2 regions of the Paenibacillus glucanolyticus genome follow, and region 1 is predicted to be linked to the other one. Evidence: a T-box and tRNA genes for the amino acid it is inferred to sense, from the RefSeq annotation. Region 1 holds a T-box; the other holds one or more tRNA genes.
What was found. The T-box of region 1 lies ahead of WDY75_RS23710 (valine--tRNA ligase). A T-box ahead of a tRNA ligase gene usually reads a tRNA of that ligase, here a tRNA-Val.

Region 1 (3,414 bases):
TGGAAGAGGCGGAGTTGATCCCGCACATTCAGGTGATCAGCCAGCAGGATCAGGCCACACTTCGGGGGCATCTGCTTCTCGCAGGCCTGTATAAAGGTGACACTGAAGCAGGAGAAACCGAGCCGCTCGAGCACTGGATTCCGGTCGAGATCACGGTTCCGCTGAACCGGGTATCTTCTTTGGATGACATCGCAGTTGAGATTGAGAATTTTGATGTAGATTTGCTATCCAAGCGCAGCTTGAATATTACAGGGGTTCTTTCTCTCAAAGGAATTCAGGCGGCGGCACCGGGTTCCCGGGATCAGGTATGGGCCAATGAGGAATTCACAGTGGTACATGCTCCTGAAACGCCTAATTTCTATTCGAACGGCGAGCAGCAGTTTACTGCCAATCCGTATGAGCAGCTGCAAGGCGGAGGAGCTGGTGAAGATACAAATTCGGCTTCACCTCCCTATTTTAACGAAACTCAGCCAAGGGCCAACGTGTCGGGGACGGATGCGCGCACACAGCAGTATTTAGCATCCTGGGCGGAGTATGAGAATCAAATTCAGGATGCGGAAGAGCCAGCTGGCGCTGAAGGCTTCTCCAGTGATCAGGAAGCCCGGGACACCGTCGAATATGCCTTACATAATGAGACGGAAACGATCCCTCAGGCAGCTGAGCCTGAGCCGTCTATTCCAAGTGTATGGCAATTCGAGCGGGTAACGCCTCAGCCGGAGACGGTTCAGGAAGAACCGGCAGCAGATTTCCCAGGCATTGTTGAACGCAAAGGCGAAGAGGTGGAAGCCGTACCGGTGCTGGAATCATCGGAAACGGAAGAAGCTCAGCCTGTTTTTGCCGAGGGGGCAGAGGCTTCAGAGGATATAGCCGAGGAAATCTCCGCTAAACCCGAGGAGGTCACGACGAAGCCGGAGCTGAAAGTTGCCTTCAGTACAAAGAACAGCACCACAAGTACTTCGGGCGTAGGTTTCTCTTCATTGCTTCAATCGAGCAGAACGGTGCAGGATCAGGACCAAGCCGCTCGGGACGAGGAAGAAGAAGCCGAAGAGCTGGTGGAGTCCGCTGCGTCCGAGGATGTGGAGTGGAAAAGTCTCTTCCTTGGCAACCGACATGAGGAAACTCCATTCCGCAAGGTACGGATGTGCATTGTTCAGCGTGAGGAGACACTCGATCTGATTGCGGAGCGCTATCAACTGACGCCGCGGGAACTTTTGTTATACAACCGCATGTCTGAACAGAATGTCGAAGAAGGCCAGGTCTTATACATTCCCCAGTAATCGAGGGGGTTCATCGTACAAGAAGAAAGCGGGTCAAGGTGGGAAATCCTTGGTCTGCTTTTTGTTTTACAGAAACAAGGATGGAAGCAAATGAGGGAGCTAACACGGAAGTATTTTCAGTAAGTCATAATATTTGGATTGGACAGGTATGATGTTTAAATTCTTCGGAAACACTCGAAATATTGACTATATGCAACAACCACGGTATATTTGAATAGTATATGTACAGGTATTCCAAAAGCTAGAACAACGTTGAACGGGAAGAGTAGGAAGGTATGGCCTTCAGAGAGCGGAATTGCTACCCAGCGCTGTGAGATTCCGCAGGAACCAGCTTGCCGAAGTCGCCCCGGAGTTGCGGACTTGAGTTAGAGTAGGGATCGTTTACTACCCTGGTTAGGGTTCGCCGGCCGCAGCCGTTATCTGCGTAAAGTGTCGTGCTTGACGCTCCTTCATGTTCTTCACGGGAGGACAACGGTTGATAAACAATCGTAAGCACGAAACAAAGGTGGTACCGCGAGAGAACAGTCTTTCGTCCTTTGAGGACGAGGGGCTTTTTTTGTTTCATGCCAAAAATGCTATCATGGGCCGCTTCTCAAGGCTAAAACATTTCTGGTTGGCAAAACTGATTAACAGTGACGGAGGTACGAAAATATGGATCAAAAACAAAACCAATCCCAGTTAGAAATGCCAACGACGTATGATCCGAAGGCAGCCGAGCAAAAATGGTATCCGTACTGGAAGGAAGGCGGCTTCTTTGAAGCTGGCAAACGTCCGGACGCGGAGCCTTACACGATTGTGATTCCTCCTCCTAACGTTACGGGAATGCTTCATATCGGCCATGCTCTTGACTTCACGCTGCAGGATATTCTCATTCGCGTGAAGCGGATGCAGGGATATGATGCGCTCTGGCTGCCTGGTTCTGACCATGCGGGCATTGCAACTCAAACGAAGGTGGAGCAGAAGCTTCGCGAGGAAGGTGTTACCCGTTACGATCTGGGACGTGAGAAGTTCCTGGAGAAGGTATGGGAATGGAAGGATCTGTACGCGAATACGATCCGGGATCAATGGTCCAAGATCGGCCTGTCGCTGGATTATTCCAGAGAGCGTTTCACGCTGGACGAAGGTTTGTCGGAAGCGGTTCGCGAGGTGTTTGTTAAGCTCTATGACAAAGGCCTTATCTACCGCGGCAAACGTATCATTAACTGGGATCCGGCCGCGCGTACGGCATTGTCCGATATTGAGGTGGAGTACAAAGAGGTCAATGGACATTTGTACCATTTGCAATATCCACTAAAAGACGGCAGCGGCTTCATTACCGTAGCTACGACTCGTCCAGAGACGATGCTCGGTGATACAGCGGTAGCTGTTCATCCGAAAGACGAGCGGTATAAAGACATGATTGGCAAAACGCTGGTACTGCCGATTGTCGGCCGGGAAATCCCGGTTATTGCCGATGAGTATGTGGAGAAGGATTTTGGCAGCGGAGCCGTTAAAATTACGCCTTCGCATGATCCGAACGATTTTGAGATGGGACAGCGACATAACCTGCCGCAAATTACGGTGATGGATGAGTCCGGTACGATGAACGAGTTTGCCGGCAAGTACCAAGGTCTTGACCGCAGCGAATGCCGCAAGCAAATCGTGAATGACATGAAGGAATCGGGTGTATTGCTTCGAGTTGAAGATCACGTGCATCAGGTTGGTCACAGTGAAAGAACCGGCGCGGTGGTTGAGCCTTACCTGTCCACGCAATGGTTTGTTAACATGCAGCCGCTGGCACAGGCAGCCGTAGAGGCGCAGAAATCCGGCAAGGGCGTTAACTTTGTGCCTGACCGGTTTGAGCGAACCTACCTGCACTGGATGGAGAATGTACGCGACTGGTGTATCTCTCGTCAATTATGGTGGGGCCACCGGATCCCGGCATGGTATTCCGAGTCCACCGGTGAAGTGGTTGTTGCCATGAATGAAGAGGAAGCGCGTGCGAAGCTTGGCAAGGATGATCTGAGACAGGATGAGGATGTGCTGGATACCTGGTTCAGCTCGGCGCTCTGGCCGTTCTCGACCATGGGCTGGCCGGATCTGGACAGCGAGGATTTTAAACGTTATTATCCGACCAACGTTCTCGTAACAGGTTACG
Region 2 (3,414 bases), 430 kb from region 1:
AATTTTGCACCCGGCATAAATTCCTCGAAAGATTACTGCGCTGCTTCGAAAGGGCAATCCATCAATCACAAACGAGTACAGCGAATTATGCAACGTTGAGGGATTATAGTGTCGAGTCAGGACTAAGAAACGCAAGCCAACAGGACAGCCGACACATATAGCGGAACATCAGTTAAAACGTCAATTTGAGGCCAATGCGCCGATGCAAAAACTCGTAACGGGTATCACTTACTTGCCGTTTGGAGGAAAAACGTTGTATCTGTCGAGCATTTTGGACTTGTTTAACGGGGAGATCGTGGCGTACAGTATAGCAGACAAACAAGACACAGCATTTGTTTTAGATACGCTGAATCAGCTGCCTCTCACAAAAGATTCCATGCTCCACAGCGATCAAGGCAGCGTCTATACGTCACAAGCATATCAAGAGGCGGTGAAAGGAAAAGGCATTACCATGAGCATGTCCCGTAAGGGTACGCCCGCTGATAATGCCTCTACCGAATCGTTTCATTCCACGCTAAAGTCTGAAACGTTCTATCTCGAAGGATTAACCTGCAACGACGGCCATCGTTGAACAGACCGTTCGAGACTACATTTACTACTATAACTCAATTCGTATTCAGACGAAATTAAATAACCCGTCGCCGGTGGATTACCGACGACTGGCTGCTTAACTTGAAAGGTGTTTTGATCCCTGTCTCATAAACGGGGGGCAGTCCCCAGTCCCTTATTATCCTGAGCAGCTTTCTTTTTCGCTTCTTTAACCAAGATCTCTGCAATTGTATTGTGTAGGTCAGCTACTGGTGTTTAATTTTCACGGTTTAACAGCTATGATCTCGATCAGCCCATAGAACCCTCCATAACATCATACAGTTCTTCATTCTCAGGAAAGTTCCAACTCGGAGACTTAGCTCTCATAAAACTTTCTACATCCAGCCATTAGTTCCACATCCTCTCCTTTAAAACAAACCATTTCACCTAGCCTGCAAAATATATCGGTACTGTGATTCATTTTTTACATGTACTGTTGATTTAATAGCATGCGACGACTTCTGAATAAAGGAAGTCCGGGTCCTTCTGGGTTCTCAAATGGACTGCGGGTGTGGACGACCACGATCTAGCTCCAGATTTTGATTTTAAAAGTTACTTTCCCTTTCGCTTCGATATAATCGAAGAAGAATGATAGGATGATTAAATACCTAGAGAGAAGACTAACCGATCTGCAGCAGTATGTTAACCGGGAGATTGAAATGATATTAGATGATATCAAGCGAATGGAGTGGAGAGAAGAGGTTCATAAGTCACAAGTGAGTAATTTCAAATTAACACAGGTAAGCGATGATCCTTGGAGGGATCCCCCGAGATTTTAACGCCTGCTGATATTCAAAAGGTTCTTGATATTGGAATTAATCAGACCTACAATTTGATCAAAGAAAATCGATTTCATCATGTACGTGTAGGTCGCAAAATGTTGGTACCGAAGAAATCATTTATCGATTGGTTAGAGGGCGTGACCCATCGATAAGGGGGAGTATTGTTGTAGTTATTCGCGGCACCAAAAAATGATTAAATACACTTTACTTGAATAAAGGGCACCAATTGATACTTTTGCCTAATGGGAGGAAGATGATAAAAAGAAAAAAGTCCTTACAGTGTAAGGACTCTCGGTTATGATCTGTAGTGGGCTCGAACCACTGACCCCTACCCTGTCAAGATAGTGCTCTCCCAGCTGAGCTAACAGATCATGAAATATTTAAAAAGGTAATTCATATATTACCAGCAGACATTATGGCTGTCAATGGTTTTCTCGTTATAAAAAATCATGTTCCGGTTCACACTACATAGAGCATGATTTTTCCATTAGAGGAGCGTGAATGGCATGAGAGGTCGGAAATCCCATCGTTTCAAACAAGCAGGGCTGCTTCTTTCATTCATCGTAATATCTACTCTCGGGAGCGGGTGCAGTATCCCGGAGAGAACGTCGGTGCAGCTTGAGCCGCTGCATGCTCCGGCAGCACCTGTGCTGCTTGATGTTTACAGCCGTTCTGTTGAGCAGGATGTATACTCCAAACCGGGAAGTGGGTCACTGGAGCCGGTATCCCCGATGGATTCGGAGGATACGTTACACGATCTGAATCCGTAACAAGCTGTAAGGACGACCCGTGCTGGATCGAATTCCGCGAACGGTCCGTACTCTTGCTCGATCAACGAGCAGAGCAAACCGCCGGCTGGCAGGCTGGCGGTTTGTCGTATAACGGCCGATGCTATTCCTCATCCCATTTGCGGGAATACCCTTTTTTAATCGCCCAAAAGACGGGGTAGATGATCAGGACGGCTATGATAATCGCCCAAAATATCGTAGCTCCCATGCCCATAGAGGCAACGCTCCTTTCAAGAAGACAGTAGCTTCTACTATACAGGAAAACGAATATTTTGTATAATATCTCGACCTGCAGAAATCACAAGAAATTGATTCTACATAAAAGAGGTGTTGAAATGGCAGCAGAAATCATAAATGTATCAACCGAAGAGCAATTGCAGCAGGCGCTGGATATTCGCAAGGACGTGTTCGTGCTGGAGCAGAAGGTGCCCATTGACTTGGAGATCGATGACTACGACAACCTGGAATCGGATGCGCATCATGTGCTGATCAAGTCCGAAGGGCAGTTTGCGGCAACGGGCCGCATCACGTATTACAATAAAGATTCCGCCAAAATGCAGCGCATTGCGGTTCGCAAGCCTTTTCGTTCCAAAGGGATTGGCCGGGTACTGATGATGGCGCTGGAAACGCAGGCGCGTGAATTGAAGCTGCAGTATTCCATCCTGGATGCTCAAGTGCAGGCAGAGCCATTTTACCGCAAGCTGGGTTATGAGACGATATCGGACGAGCCGTTTGATGATGCCGGCATTCCCCATGTCCGTATGAAAAAGGAACTGTAGACGGTTTCGGTTTAATTATACGAAAATGCCGAACATCCAAATTGGTTATATAGAAAAAAAAAGACCCCGAGTTGAACTCGAGGTCTTTTTTTTTGTTGATTAAAACGTCGGCAGATTGTCCAGGTTGTTGCTGGGATCGCCATCCGCATTGGAACGAAGGTGTTCGTCGCCGTCACGTCCACGGAAGACGTTCAGGTTCTTGATCTCTTTATTTTTGACCATGTGTTGAGCTGTTTTGTAGTCAACGACAGTTCCGTTATCCAGCTTAAGTTCGATGATGTCGCCGTCGCCATTTTTGCGTACGCCTACGACTTCTTGTTGACCATTGTCCATATCATATCGCCTCCCGAGTTTAGTATTCCCGGGAAGCCTTACAATCTATGCATGATATATATTGATCTACAATTCGTATACCCGCTGCTGCTCTACAAATTCCATGGTGCCGGTCTTGCCAATGAACGCTTCAACGTCATCGCT

Region 2: it has a tRNA-Val gene. The T-box ahead of WDY75_RS23710 (valine--tRNA ligase) is inferred to sense a tRNA for this amino acid. The anticodon was not compared.

Annotation. Positions count from the first base shown of each region.
Region 1 covers NZ_CP147845.1:5,038,742-5,042,155, reverse strand. The annotation lists gene WDY75_RS23715 (LysM peptidoglycan-binding domain-containing protein) at 1-1,277, shown strand, start outside; T-box leader at 1,521-1,817, shown strand; gene WDY75_RS23710 (valine--tRNA ligase) at 1,929-3,414, shown strand, end outside.
Region 2 covers NZ_CP147845.1:4,611,476-4,614,889, reverse strand. The annotation lists partial or broken gene WDY75_RS21705 (IS3 family transposase) at 1-671, shown strand, start outside; gene WDY75_RS21700 (hypothetical protein) at 1,185-1,367, shown strand; gene WDY75_RS21695 (helix-turn-helix domain-containing protein) at 1,343-1,522, shown strand; tRNA gene WDY75_RS21690 (tRNA-Val) at 1,669-1,741, opposite strand; gene WDY75_RS21685 (hypothetical protein) at 1,877-2,140, shown strand; gene WDY75_RS21680 (GNAT family N-acetyltransferase) at 2,494-2,937, shown strand; gene WDY75_RS21675 (DUF3892 domain-containing protein) at 3,037-3,270, opposite strand; gene WDY75_RS21670 (MBL fold metallo-hydrolase) at 3,337-3,414, opposite strand, start outside.